DNA from 3 places in the Pseudomonas sp. COR18 genome. Region 2 is predicted to be linked to each of the others. Evidence: predicted binding sites of a transcription regulator. Region 2 holds the regulator's gene; each other region holds the start of a gene.
The links. The regulator FliA, encoded in region 2, starts transcription of late flagellar genes. The targets are predictions, from matches to a motif close to CTAAAGTTTNNNNNNNNNNNGCCGNTAA.
Positions count from the first base shown of each region.

Region 1 (4,818 bases), 1.2 Mb from region 2:
CGATCGGGCCGAGCTGGCTGACGGCGCCGTCGGCCGGGCAGAGGATCGCCCCCGGGGTCGGGTCGAGCGGTCGCGCGCCGTCTTTCAGGGCGCGGGTGAAGAAGGCATTGAAATGCTCGTAGGCGGTCAGGTCTTCAACCAGCGCCTGGGACATGTCCACTTGGTAGCGCTTGGCGAACCAGGCGGTGAAGGCGTTCTTGAACCAGCGCACCCGGCATTCGGCGATGCAACCGGCCAGGCGCGACAGCAGGTGGTGAGGCAGCAGATACTGGCTGAGGATGAACAAACTCTTTTTCATCAAGGATCCTTGGGAATCTCAAATCTCTACAGGGGTGTCGGGGTGGTTGCCCCATTCGCCCCAGGAGCCGGCATAACCCTTGACGCGCGGATAACCGAGCGCCTTGGCCACCAGATAGGTGAAGCCGGAGCGGTGGTGGGTCTGGCAATGGGTGATCACTTCCTTGTCGGGAGTGATGCCCAGGCTGTCGAGGATTGCCGGCATATCCTTGCGGATGCGCAGGCTGCGCGCCTTGTCCATGCCGGCGGTCCATTCGAAGTTGACTGCGCCTGGAATGTGTCCGCCCTTGGCGGCCAGCACCTTCTCGCCGGAATACTCCAATGGGCCACGGGCGTCCCAGATCGCCAGGTCGGGCGCGCCCAGGCGCGACTGCAGGTAATCGCGGGTGGCGGTCGGTTCGTCGTGCAGGGTCAGGGCAACCGGGCCGCCGGCAACCGCCGGGATGTCCTCGGACACCGGCAGGCCTTCGTCCAGCCACGCCAGCAGGCCGCCGTCGAGGTAGTGGTAGCGGGTGTGGCCGATGACATCCAGCAGCCAGATGAAACGGCCGGCCCAGCCGCCGCCTTCATCGTCGTAGACCAAGTAGACCGCGTCCGGGTTGTGGCCCAGTTCGCCGAACAGGGCTTCGAGCGCCTCTTGCGGTGGCATCAGCCCCGGAGCCGGTGGCTGGCCCAACTGGGTACGCTTGGGGTCGACGAAACGTGCGCCGGGGATATGCCCCGTGCCGTAGCGGGCGCTGCTGGTCAGGTCCACCAGGATCAGCCCGGGGGTGTCGAGACGCGGCAGCAGGTCGCTGGGCTCGATCACCAGCGGCAAGCCAGAGAAGTCAGGCATGTGGGTTCTCCTGGACGCAAAGGGGAGGATTGTAGCGCAAGCTTCAGGCGCTGCGGTTGGTAAAGGCGTGCAGCGCCTTTTCGATACATTGCATGGTTTTGCCGAAGGCTTGCACGGTGATCTCCGAAAACGGCACGCCCGCCTGGTCGGCCAGGATCACCATCACCACCCGACCGTTGTTGCTCAGCGAGCGCAACAGCAGGTGTTCGCCGGGAAGGAATTGCGCCCGCAGGCTGTTGGGCAGCAGTGCCTGGAACTGGCGAGCGTTTTCTGGCGACAGGCGAATCTGCGCGGGCTGCTTCATCAGTCGTTGCAGCAGCGTGCTCTGGGCCACCTGCAGGATCAGATTGCTCGCCTCGGCGGGAAGGCCGGCGGTCTGGTGCACCCGCAGTGCGCTGCGGCTGCGGTCGGTCATCAGGATCATCACCCGGCGCAGGCCGCAGGCCGCCAGGGCTTCGCGGGCCACGGTGGTCAGGTGCATGGCGTTGGTGAAACGGCTGGGTTCGGCCAGCAGTTGTGCGCAGTGCCTGCGCCAGAGCCCCATCGCCGCGGCGTCAGGGGCAGCGGCCGGCAACAGGTCGGCATGCACGCGGCGCACATGCCACGGCCAGATCAGAGCCTCGGCCGGGTGCCACAGGTCCTGCATCGAATGCTGGTTGGCGCTCTGGGCCGCCTGCTGGTGGATCTGTTGCTGCAACTCGTTCATCGGCTGCTGCAGGTACAGGCTCGACAGGTACTGCCAGCGCAGGCAGTGCGGGCTGTCCCAGGCCTGTTGTGCCGCCACGGCCAGGCCGTTGGCCAGCAATACGGTGTTGGCGGGCTGGTTCAGCCAGCGGCGCAGTTCGGGGTCGGCATCCAGTTGCTGTTGCTGGTGCAGGGGGCTCTCATTGTCGCGGGCGATATGCAGTGCCTGGGCGAGGGTCTTGCGTTCGTTGAGCAGCGTTTGATAACCCTGGGTCACCCACACTGGCAGGCGCCAGAACTCGGCCATGGCCTGGCATAGCTCCAGCAGGCGCACGCCGAACAGCTCCCGTTCGACCCTGGCGGCGGGCTCGTGCTTGTGCAGCACCCGCAGTTCCCAGGTTTCGAGCAGCCTGGGGTGGGTCAGTGCCAGTGGCCACAGGGGGGCCAGGAACAGCAGGCTGCCCCAGTGGATGTCCTGCCAGAGCCGGGCCAGGCGGGCGGCAAACAGGCCGTTGGCCTGCTGGCTGGCATGCTGGCTGATCAGTTGCAACTGGCGCAGGGCGATCGGAATGTCTTCGGGCAGTCGTGCGGGCAGGCGCTCAAGCAACTCCTCGGTACGTTTCAGACCGAGGCGATTGATCGCGATCTCGAGGTTTTCGGCCGGCTCGGTCATGCTGCCGTGGGTGTGATGGTTGGCTTCGCAGATCACGCTCAGCGCCAGGGCCGGGCTATCCTGCATCAGCTCGGCGATGTCGCGCAGCGAGCTGCGGCTGTCGCGGATGGCCCGGCAGACGCGGTCGTGGCTGTCCTGCGGGACGGGCAGGCGAACGCCCTGCAACAGCCTGGTCCAGCCTTGCAGGGTGTTCGGTCTTGCACTGGACACAGCCGTTTGATTCGTCATGATTAAGCGCGATCATCACCATTAATGCGCCCGGAACGGGCCTGACGGCGCTGCGCTGGTCCTGCCGCCGAGGCCATGCACTGCCGGTTTTCTGGCTTTTCGCCTGAACTGGCTATAGTCTGGCGCAGTTTCGCCGATAAGTAGAAGAAGAGATTTACTAACTTCCGAATATGACCTTGAACCCGACTCAACAAGTACTCTCATTCTATGGCTAAAATCATCGGCATCATTGTCGTATTCGCGAGCGTGCTCGGCGGGTACGTGCTCTCCCACGGCAAGATTGCGGCGCTGATCCAGCCCTTCGAGGTCTTGATCATCGGTGGTGCGGCGCTGGGTGCTTTCCTGCAGTCCAACCCCGGCTACATGACCATGCACGTGGTCAAGAAATCCCTGAGCATGTTCGGCTCGCGCTTCAGCCACACCTTCTATATGGAAGTGCTCGGCCTGATCTACGAGATCCTCAACAAGAGCCGTCGTGAAGGCATGATGGCGATCGAGGGTGACATCGAGGATGCCGCGGCCAGCCCGATCTTCGCCAAGTACCCCGCCGTTCTGAAGGATGAGCGCATGACCGCGTTCATCTGCGACTACCTGCGCATCATGTCCTCGGGCAACATGGCTCCCCATGAGCTGGAAGGCCTGTTCGACATGGAACTGCTGAGCATGAAGGAAGAACTCGAGCATCCATCCCATGCCGTTACCGGCGTGGCCGACGGCATGCCCGGCTTCGGTATCGTCGCGGCGGTACTGGGCATCGTGGTGACCATGGCCTCCCTGGGCGATGGCGACCAGAAGTCCATCGGTCTGCACGTGGGTGCGGCACTGGTGGGGACCTTCTTCGGTATTCTCGCCGCCTATGGCTTCTTCGGTCCGCTGGCGCAATCCCTGGCCCACGATGCCAAGGAAGAACTGAACGTCTACGAGGCGATCAAGGCCTCCCTGGTGGCCTCGGCCTCCGGCATGCCGCCTTCGCTGGCAGTGGAATTCGGGCGCAAGGTGCTCTATCCGAAGCATCGGCCGAGCTTCGCCGAGCTGGAACAAGCGGTTCGCGGTCGCTGAGTCATGGAGAACAATCAGCCGATCATCATCAAGCGCGTCAAGCGCTTTGGCGGCGGGCACCATGGCGGTGCCTGGAAAATCGCCTTTGCCGACTTCGCGACGGCGATGATGGCCTTCTTCCTGGTGTTGTGGCTGCTGTCCACCGCGACCCCGGAGCAGAAGATCGCCATCGCCGGCTACTTCAAGGACCCGATCGGTTTTTCCGAGAGCGGTACGCCCTACATCATCGACCTGGGCGGTTCCCCGACGCTGGCGCCGGACAAGACACTCAACCCGGAAGTGAAGTCCCAGCCGCAACCGGACAAGGTCACGGTCGACACCGAGCAGGTGGAGGGCATGGCCGAACAGGTCGAGAAGGAGCGCCTGGAGCTGCTGCTGCAGGAGTTGCAGAACAAGGTCGACGAAAGCCCGCAGTTGCAGAAGTTCAAGGACCAGATCCTGTTCGAAATCACCCCGGACGGCTTGCGCATCCAGATCATGGACGCGGAAAACCGGCCGATGTTCGACTCCGGCAGTGCGCGCCTGAAGCCTTACTTCGAGGACATCCTGCTGGCGATGGCCGACACCATCAAGGCGGTGCCGAACAAGATCAGCATCAGCGGCCATACCGATGCCAAGCCGTACGCCGGCACTGGCGACTTCGGCAACTGGGAGCTGTCGGCCAACCGCGCCAACGCCGCGCGCCGTGCACTGGTGGCTGGCCGTTATCCGGACTCGCAAGTGGCGCGGGTGGTGGGTTATGCCTCGTCGGCGCTGTTCGACAAGGCCGATCCGTTCAACCCGGTCAACCGCCGCATCGACATCGTGGTGCTGACCAAGAAGGCCCAGAAAGCCATTGAGGGCGAGCAGGGCGCGGACGAGGCCAAGCCGGATGGCGCGGCACCGGTTCCCGGCGCGCCTGGCGCCTCGAATGCGGCCCCGGCCGACCCGAATGCGCTGCCGGCGGACAAGCAGCCGCTGCCCGCCCACGAGGTGCGGCAACGCTTGAACATCTTCGAGGATGGTGTATTGAAGATGGACGAGACGGGCAAGCCCAGAACCG
Region 1 covers NZ_CP183808.1:1,972,984-1,977,801, reverse strand. Annotated here, with positions in the region: gene asd (archaetidylserine decarboxylase) at 1-298, opposite strand, end outside; gene ACM62G_RS09180 (rhodanese-like domain-containing protein) at 317-1,132, opposite strand; gene ACM62G_RS09175 (HDOD domain-containing protein) at 1,176-2,717, opposite strand; gene motA (flagellar motor stator protein MotA) at 2,925-3,776, shown strand; gene motB (flagellar motor protein MotB) at 3,780-4,818, shown strand, end outside.
Region 1: a site for FliA is predicted at 2,830-2,857, ahead of motA (flagellar motor stator protein MotA). Genes of this name have one in related genera too.

Region 2 (4,818 bases):
CGTTCTCGGCGATGTGACAGCACTCCACCAGCTCGTTGAGCTGGAGGAAGCCGGCGCCCCCTTTTACAGTGTGAAAACCGCGAAAGATGGCATTGAGCAGGTCCGCATCGTCCGGCCGGCTTTCCAGCTCGACCAGTTGTTCGGACAGTTGCTCAAGAATCTCGCCGGCCTCAACCAGGAAATCCTGAAGGATCTCTTCATCGGCGCCGAAGCTCATGTGTATGGGTGCTCCTAGAATCCAAGGCTGGAAAGCAAATCGTCGACATCGTCCTGGCCGGACACAACGTCTTCACGTTTATCGGCATGAATCTGCGGACCTTCACCCTTTGCCATTTGTTTTTGTGGATCTTTTTGCGCAAGGATCGCTTCACGGTCATGCTCGATGCCGGCAAAGCGATCCACATGGCTGGCCATCAGCACCAGCTTGAGCAGGTTGCTCTCGACCTCGGTGACCATCTGCGTGACACGCTTGATCACCTGGCCGGTCAGATCCTGATAATCCTGGGCCAGCAGGATGTCGTTGAGTTCGCTCGAAACCGCCTGGGTTTCCTGCTCGCTGCGCGTCAGAAAACTGTCGACCCGGCGGGCCAACGCACGGAATTCCTCGGCACCGACCTCGCGCCGCATGAACCGCCCCCAGTCGGCGCTCAGCGCCTTGGCCTCGTCATTCAGGCCATTGATCCGCGGGGTCGCGCTCTCCACCAGATCCATGGTGCGGTTGGCCGCAGCCTCGGTCAGCCTGACCACATAGGACAGGCGCTCGGTGGCATCGGTGATCTGCGAGACCTCCTCGGCTTGCGGCATGGTGGGATCGATCTGGAAATTGACGATCGCACTGTGCAGCTCGCGGGTCAGCTTGCCGACTTCCAGATACAAGCCGCGGTCACGGGCCTGGTTCAGCTCATGGATCATTTGCACGGCGTCGCCGAAGCGGCCTTTTTCAAGGCTGTCGACCAGCTCACGAGCATGTTTTTTCAGGGTCGATTCAAAATCGCCCAGAGAGGATTCGTAGTGCTCCATAGCGCCCCCGTGGCGGACTTCATCAACCGATGCGTTCGAAGATCTTCTCGATCTTCTCTTTCAACGCCTGGGCCGTGAACGGTTTGACCACATAGCCGTTCACACCGGCCTGTGCGGCCTCGATGATCTGCTCGCGCTTGGCCTCGGCCGTTACCATCAGGACCGGCAGGTGCTTGAGCTTCTCGTCGGCACGCACGTGGCGCAGCAGATCGATGCCGGTCATGCCGGGCATGTTCCAGTCGGTGACCAGAAAGTCGATGCTGCCACTGTTCAGCACCGGAATGGCGGTAGTACCGTCATCGGCCTCGACAGTGTTGGTGAACCCGAGATCACGCAACAGGTTCTTGATGATCCGCCGCATCGTTGAAAAGTCATCAACAATGAGGATTTTCATGTTCTTGTTCAATTCGACCTCCAAGCAGTCTTAAACGCGTTTCAGCACCTGGACGCGCTGTTAAATCAATTCGGCACAACACTCGACAAGGCTCTGTACCCTACTGCATGGAAACCACAACCGGCCGAGCCGCCGATACACCGTCACACGCTGCATCGGTCTCGTTCGCAGTGTCCCCACACACTGCCCCGTCAACGCGCTCGCCACTCTCCCAAACGCCCCCGCAAACGGGCTGCGCACTGGCTATGCAACTGGCTGACCCGTGATTCGCTGACCCCCAGGACCTCACCGATTTCCTTGAGGTTCAGCTCCTCGTCGTAGTACAGCGACAACACCAGCCGCTCACGCTCCGGCAAATTGGCGATCGCGTCCGCCAGTGCGGCCTGGAAGCGTTCATCCTCCAGATCGCGCGACGGTTCGAGATGAGCACTCGCGCCATCCTCATGCAACCCTTCATGTTCGCCGTCCTGCAACAGGTCGTCGAAACTGAACAGGCGGCTGCCCAAGGTATCATTCAAAATCCCGTAATAATCATCGAGACTCAACTGGAGTTCGGCTGCAACTTCATGATCTTTAGCGTCGCGACCGGTTTTCGCTTCAATTGCGCGGATTGCGTCACTGACCATGCGGGTGTTGCGGTGTACCGAACGGGGTGCCCAGTCGCCCTTGCGCACCTCGTCGAGCATCGCGCCACGAATGCGGATACCGGCATAGGTCTCGAAACTCGCGCCCTTGCCCGAGTCGTACTTGGTCGAAACCTCGAGCAGGCCGATCATCCCGGCCTGGATCAGGTCCTCGACCTGAACACTGGCCGGCAGCCGTGCCAGCAGGTGATAGGCGATGCGCTTGACCAGCGGCGCGTATCGCTCGATCAATTCATACTGGCTGTCACGCGAAGACTTGGAATACATGCGATAGCCACTTGCAGTCATAGCACCGGTCCCGCACTCGTTTGAAGTACCAGACGTTCGACGAAGAACTCCAGGTGCCCCCGCGGGTTGGCGGGCAACGGCCAGGTGTCGACCTTCTGCGCGATGGCCTTGAACGCCAGGGCACATTTCGAACGTGGGAAGGCTTCGTAGACCGCACGCTGCTTCTGCACGGCCTTGCGAACGCATTCGTCGTAGGGAACGGCGCCGACGTATTGTAGGGCCACGTCAAGGAAGCGGTCCGTGACCTTGGTCAACTTGGCGAACAGGTTGCGCCCTTCCTGCGGGCTCTGGGCCATGTTGGCCAGCACCCGGAAACGATTCATGCCGTAGTCGCGATTGAGCAGCTTGATCAGCGCATAGGCGTCGGTGATCGAGGTCGGCTCGTCGCAGACCACCAGCAGCACTTCCTGGGCCGCGCGGACAAAACTGACCACCGAGTCACCAATACCCGCAGCGGTGTCGATCACCAGCACGTCGAGATTGTCGCCGATATCGCTGAACGCCTGGATCAGGCCGGCATGCTGGGCCGGATTGAGATTGACCATGCTCTGGGTACCGGAGGCCGCCGGCACGATACGGATCCCGCCTGGCCCCTGCAGCAGCACATCGCGCAACTCGCAGCGGCCCTCGATCACATCGGCCAGGGTCCGTTTCGGGGTCAGCCCCAGCAGAACGTCGACATTCGCCAGGCCCAGGTCGGCATCCAGCAGCATGACACGCCGGCCAAGCTCAGCCAGCGCCAGGGACAAGTTCACTGACACGTTAGTCTTCCCGACGCCACCCTTGCCGCCGGTCACCGCAATCACCTGTACGGGATGCATGCTACCCATGTTCTCTTCTTACCTTGTCTTGCGTAGACGGAAGGCCACATAACTGGCTGCGCGCTCCCGAGGGAGACTAATGCCTGGCAGACCATCGATGTAGATGCGTTGCAACGTCTTCATGGTTACCTCACCCCACTCGTTTGGAGGGGCTGTGGTAGATGTCAGCGAACATATCGGCCATGGCCTCTTCGCTGGGTTCTTCCTGCATCTGCACACTCACCGCACGGCTCACCAGCTGGTGACGGCGTGGCAGATGCAGATCGTCCGGGATCCGCGGGCCATCGGTCAGATAGGCCACCGGCAGTTCATGGCTGATGGCCAGGCTCAGCACTTCGCCGAGGCTTGCCGTCTCGTCCAGTTTGGTCAGGATGCAACCGGCCAGGCCACAGCGCTTGTAGCTATGGTAGGCGGCGGTGAGCACCTGCTTCTGGCTGGTGGTGGCCAGGACCAGATAGTTCTTCGCCTTGATCCCGCGACCGGCCAGGCTTTCCAGCTGCATGCGCAAGGCCGGGTCGCTGGCCTGCAGGCCGGCGGTGTCGATCAGCACCACGCGCTTGCGCAGCAGCGGATCGAGGGCCTGGGCCAGGGACTGGCCGGGGTCGACATGGGTCACGGAGACATTGAGAATCCGCCCCAGCGTCTTGAGCTGCTCCTGGGCGCCAATGCGGAAGCTGTCCATGCTTACCAGCGCGATATTCTGTGCGCCGTACTTGAGTACGTAGCGTGCGGCCAGCTTGGCCAGGGTCGTGGTCTTGCCCATGCCGGCCGGGCCGACCATGGCGATCACCCCGCCCTCTTCCAGCGGTTCGATCTCGGGCGTGACGATCATGCGTGCCAGGTGCGCCAGCAGCATGCGCCAGGCCTGGCGTGGGTCCTGGATGTCGGTGATCAGTGCCAGCAGGTCGCGCGACAGCGGCCCGGACAGGCCGATGCGCTGCAGGCGCCGCCACAGGTTGGCCTGCTCCGGCTGGCGCCCCTGCAACTGGTTCCAGGCCAGCGAGCCGAGCTGGACTTCCAGCAGTTCACGCAGGCCGTTGAGCTCCGAGCGCATCGACTCGAAAACCCGCTGGTCCACCGCCGGGGCCGCTGCAGCCGGGGCCGGAGCCGGACGGCGTGGCTCGTCGAAGGTCGGTTCGATCAGCGGTTCCGCCGCGGTCAGCGGCAGGCCGGCGAACAACTGGCGGTTGGTGCCTGCATCGCTTTCACCTTCGCTGCGCAGGCTCAGTTCGGCCTGGGCGGTGACGATCCGCGACTGGGTCTTGCGCAACTCGTCCTCGAGCTCCATGTTCGGAACCCGTGGGGCCAGGGCCGAGAGCTTGTAGTCGAGCGCAGCCGTCAGCTCGACACCGCCGGCGATCCGGCGGTTGCCGATGATGGCCGCGTCCGAGCCCAATTCGTCACGAACCAGCTTCATGGCCTGACGCATATCGGCGGCGAAAAAACGCTTAACTTGCATAACCCACTACCTCAGCCGTTGGGCCCTACTGTCGCAACGATGGTGACTTGCTTGTTGTCCGGAATTTCCTGGTAAGCCAGCACATGCAGGCTGGGTACCGCCAGGCGTCCGAACCGCGAAAGCATCGCGCGAACCGGACCGGCTACCAGCAGGATCACCGGCTGCCCCTGCATCTCTTGACGCTGGGCGGCC
Region 2 covers NZ_CP183808.1:723,561-728,378, forward strand. Annotated here, with positions in the region: gene ACM62G_RS03285 (chemotaxis protein CheA) at 1-217, opposite strand, end outside; gene ACM62G_RS03290 (protein phosphatase CheZ) at 232-1,020, opposite strand; gene ACM62G_RS03295 (chemotaxis response regulator CheY) at 1,043-1,414, opposite strand; gene fliA (RNA polymerase sigma factor FliA) at 1,606-2,346, opposite strand; gene fleN (flagellar synthesis regulator FleN) at 2,343-3,176, opposite strand; gene flhF (flagellar biosynthesis protein FlhF) at 3,298-4,626, opposite strand; gene flhA (flagellar biosynthesis protein FlhA) at 4,638-4,818, opposite strand, start outside.

Region 3 (4,818 bases), 3.4 Mb from region 2:
GAACAGGTAACCGCCCGGCTTGAGGCTGCCGTGGATGCGCATCAGGATGTCCTTCTTCACCTCGGCGGAGAAGTAGATCAGCACGTTGCGGCAAAACACGATGTCGAACTTGCCCAGGCTGGCATAGCTGTCCAGCAGGTTGAACGAGCGGAACTCGACCCGGTTGCGGATCGGCGCCTTGACCGCCCAGCGACCCGGCCCCTTGGCATCGAAGTAGCGCTGCAGGCGCTCGGGCGACAGGCCGCGGCCAATCGCCAGGCTGTCGTACTCGCCGGTCTTGCAGTTGGTCAGCATCAGGCTCGACAGGTCGGTGGCGACAATCTGCGCCCCGGCCTTCAACTGGCCCATGTTGGTCCGTTCGAACTCGTCGATCGACATCGAGATCGAGTAGGGCTCCTGCCCCGATGAACAAGCAGCCGACCAGATCCGCAGGCGCTGGCCAGGGCTGGCCTTGATCGCTTCCGGTAAGACCTTGTTCTTGAGCACCTCAAACGGATAGGTGTCACGAAACCACAGCGTTTCGTTGGTCGTCATGGCATCCACCACCTGTTCACGCAAGCCGCTGCGTGGCTGGCTCTGGATCCTCTGGACCAGTTCGCCCAGGGATTTGATGCCATTCTGCTCCATCAGCTTGTTGAGACGGCTGGAAACCAGATATTGCTTGTTTTCACCGAGCAGAATGCCACAGGCCTTTTCCAGGAAGACCCGGAACTGTTCGAAATCCAAATTACCCGTAGACAATGATGCCGCCTCTTAAATCGTCTGTACCGCCGGGGACACGGGTCCCCGGCTGTTATCCTGCAGCCTTGATCCGGTCAACCACCCGGGCCGCCAGGTCATCAGGTCGGAACTTGGCAAGGAAGTCATCGGCACCGACCTTCTTCACCATCGCCTGGTTGAATACCCCTGACAGGGAAGTATGCAGAGTGATGTGCAGCTTTTGCATCCGCGGATCGCTGCGAATCTCAGCAGTGAGGGTATAGCCGTCCATTTCCGGCATTTCAATGTCGGAGATCATCATCAGGAATTCCTCCTCCGGCTTCTTGCCCTCCTCGACCAGCTTGCGCAGATAGTCCAGCGCCTGCCGGCCGTCGTTCAGCGCCACCACCTCGACGCCGACCGTCTGCAGGCAACGCGTGACCTGCTTGCGCGCCACCGACGAGTCGTCGACCGTGAGCACCCGCAAGGACACCGCCTTGGTCTGCGTCTCGACATCCACCACGCCCAGGGAAACCGATTCGGACATGGGCGAAACCTCGGCGAGGATCTTCTCCACATCGATGATTTCCACCAACTGGTTGTCGATGCGCGTCACCGCCGTCAGGTAGTGATCGCGCCCGGTCCCCTTGGGTGGCGGATGGATCTCTTCCCAGTTCATGTTGACGATGCGCTCCACCGACTTCACCAAAAACCCCTGGGTCTTGGTGTTGTACTCCGTAATGATCACGAACGGATTACTCTGATCCTTGAGTGCACCGGCCCCCGTGGCCATCGCCAGATCGAGGATCGGGATGGTAGCCCCACGAATGTTCGCCACACCGCACACCACCGGATTGGACTTGGGCATCAAGGTCAGCTTGGGGCATTGCAGCACCTCGCGCACCTTGAACACGTTGATCCCGTAGAGCTGCTGGCCGTCGAGACGGAACAACAGCAGCTCAAGGCGATTCTGCCCCACCAGTTGCGTACGCTGGTTCACCGAATCCATCACACCAGCCATGACTGCCCTCTCTGATCAAAGCCTCATCATCCGACGCCCACTCAGGAACAAACGGCACGAGCCTTGCTTTTTATACCGTTATGAAAGCACAAACGACATTTTTTCGACGCCTGACATCACAGTACCGCAGATTGCTCGCGGTGGTGTCCGTTTTATGCTGCCTGAACCCGAGCAACCCTGCTCTTGCGGAATCGGCGACCCTGCCTGATCAGCTTATCGGCGTGACCCAAGGCTTTCTTGAGTTCACGGTAGAAGACTATCTGGCCACCAGTCAAACCGAAGGGCGCTACGAGATCCAGGTCAACCAGCTGGACCCGCGCCTGCGCATGGCCGCCTGTGACAAGGAATTGACAGCCAGCCTGGAAAGCCCGGCGACACCGATCGGCCGGGTCACGGTGAAAATCCGCTGCGAAGGCAGCTCGCCATGGACCGTGTTCGTCCCGGCCCAGGTCAAATTGTATCGCGATGTGGTGGTGACCACCCGTCCGCTCAAGCGCGCCGGGATCATCGAGCCAGGCGACGTGGCGTTGCGCGAGCGGGATATCAGCCTGATCAACCAGGGCTTCCTGACGTCACCGGACCAGGCCATCGGACAGAAACTTGTCCGACCAATGGTCATGGACCAGGTCGTCACCCTGGTCCACTTGGAACAGGCGGAAGTGGTGCGCAAGGGCGATCAGGTGGTCATCAGCGCAACGAGCGGCGGCCTGGTGGTCAAGATGCCGGGCGAAGCCCTCTCCAACGGCGGCCTGAACGAGCAGATCCGGATCAAGAACCTCAATTCGCAGCGGGTCATCAAGGCTCGCGTCACCGCCCCCGGCCAGGTAGAGGTGGCTTTATAGATCGATAAGGCCACCTCGCAATAACTGGCGCCAGGCCGCCACTTTTCCTAAACTGTGGCCCAGACAGGGCTACAGCCTAGATGCAGACTCATTTTCAGATGAGGCTAAAGTTTTTCCGGGTATGGCCGAAAACAAGGCAAGCGTCCAAATACCCAGAGGTTTTTTATCATGGTCATCGATTTCAGTCGTTTGAATAACGCCCCGTCATTGACAGGCAGCACGCGCACCAGCGCCAACAAGGAAGCCGACAGCAGCGGCAAATCCTCGGCGGTGAACAGCCAGACCGAAGCGGTCGGCCAGAGCGGGGAATCGGTACACCTCAGCAATGAGGCTCAGCAGTTGCAAAAGATCACTGACAAGCTGCAGCAGCAGCCCGTAGTCAACAGCGCCCGTGTGGCCGAGTTGAAACAGGCGATCGCGGATGGCAGCTACAAGGTCGACAGCAACCGCGTCGCCAGCAAACTGCTCAACTTCGAAGCCCAGCGCTAGGCATCTGCCGGCGCGAGGCTTTTGGACGCTTAAAACCCAAGGCCAGCCATGCAAGACACCACTCTACTGCAACTGATCACCGAAGATTTTGCTCCAGCTCAAGATCTGCTCGAGCTGTTGCGCGCCGAGTCCCTGGCGCTCCATGGTCGCAACATGGTCGAGCTGGAAGATATTCTGGCGCGCAAGCAGGCGCTGATCATTCTGCTGGAACAGCATGGCCGCAAGCGCAGCCAGATTCTCGCCAGTCTCAACCTGCCCGCCAACCGCTCCGGCCTGGAACAACTGGCGGCACAGTCGAGCGTGGGCGGCGAACTGCTGAGCCAGAGCGAAGAACTCACCCGCATCCTGGCCGATTGCCAGGCCGCCAATGAACTCAATGGGCGCAACATCCAGGTTCAGCAAGCGACGACCGCAAACCAGTTGAAGATCCTGACCGGCGGCGAGCCTCCCGCACTTTATGATGCCCGCGGCTCGACGGCGAGGCTTGCGAAGCAACGCCCGCTGAGTCAGGCTTGAACCCAAACTGCTGCGCGCTCTGTTCAAGGCGCGTAACATGCTGGCAAAATGCTGGCTTTTGCGTGTAGTCGTATTTTGTCTGGAGATTGATGAACCGTGTCCAATGCCCCAAGCGCGGACGATGCTCCGCAGCCACCGAAGGTGCTAACCACGCCTCTGGAAATTTCCGCCAACCTGCGGATGCTGCAGGATAGCCATGACCCGTTGATCATCACGTTCCATGAACGCAGCCAGCGTTTCCAGAGTTTCGTGATCGATGTCGACCGGGATGCGGGCACTCTGGCCCTGGACGAAATGATGCCACGCGACGGTGAACGTTTCCTGGCAGCGGGTGAACCGTTCCGTGTCGAAGGCTTCCACGACGGCGTACGCATCACCTGGGAACAACCCCAGCCAATGACCGTCGACGAGACCAACGGTTGCTACCGTGGCTCAATGCCGGCCGAGGTGGTCTACCATCAGCGTCGCAACGCCTTCCGCGCCGCCCTGAAACTCACCGCGCTGGTCAACATCGAACTGGGCGGCGACAAGCTCAAGGCACCGATCAACGGCAAACTGCTGGATATCTCCGCCAGCGGCTGCAAGCTGCGCTTCGACGGCGATATTTCCGATCGCCTGCAACTGGGCCAGGTCTACGAGCGTTTTATCGCCGCCCTGCCCTTCGGCCCCATGACCGCTCCGGTGGAACTGCGCCATCTGCACTTCGAGGAAAGGATCAACACCACCTTCGCCGGCGTACGCTTCCACAACATGAGCGGCCTGGTACAACGCCAGGTCGAGCGCTTCGTCTACCAACTGCAACGTGAAGCACGGCGTTTCGACAAGGACGACGACTACTGAGTCTGACGCTGCCTTCACCCACAAAAAACGGGCCACCTGATGAGGGTGGCCCGTTTTTTTATCGACACTTTCAGTTGCTCGACTTATGCGCCGGCTCAGGGTCGGACTCGTCCACTTCGGCAACAGCCTCTGCCGCCGGCTCGGTGGACGCGACATCCGCGACCGATGGCGCTGCCGCCGGGTTGTCGCACATCTGGTCCAGCACCACCTGTTCGTCGACCCGCGGGTCGAGCGCCGCGCCGAGGGGCGACATGGCCTCCGGCATGACCACGTGCTGCAACGGCGCATCCTCGACCTGATGCAGATTGGTCACCGCCTTGGGTCGGATGCGCAGCACCAGGATGAGCGCGAAGAAGCTGAAGAACGCATAGAGCATCTGGCTGCCGAACAGCTTCATCAGCACGCCCGCCG
Region 3 covers NZ_CP183808.1:4,113,528-4,118,345, reverse strand. Annotated here, with positions in the region: gene cheR (protein-glutamate O-methyltransferase CheR) at 1-741, opposite strand, end outside; gene ACM62G_RS19015 (chemotaxis protein CheV) at 794-1,720, opposite strand; gene flgA (flagellar basal body P-ring formation chaperone FlgA) at 1,801-2,562, shown strand; gene flgM (flagellar biosynthesis anti-sigma factor FlgM) at 2,731-3,051, shown strand; gene ACM62G_RS19000 (flagella synthesis protein FlgN) at 3,100-3,567, shown strand; gene ACM62G_RS18995 (flagellar brake protein) at 3,664-4,407, shown strand; gene ACM62G_RS18990 (MFS transporter) at 4,478-4,818, opposite strand, start outside.
Region 3: a site for FliA is predicted at 2,667-2,694, ahead of flgM (flagellar biosynthesis anti-sigma factor FlgM). Genes of this name have one in related genera too.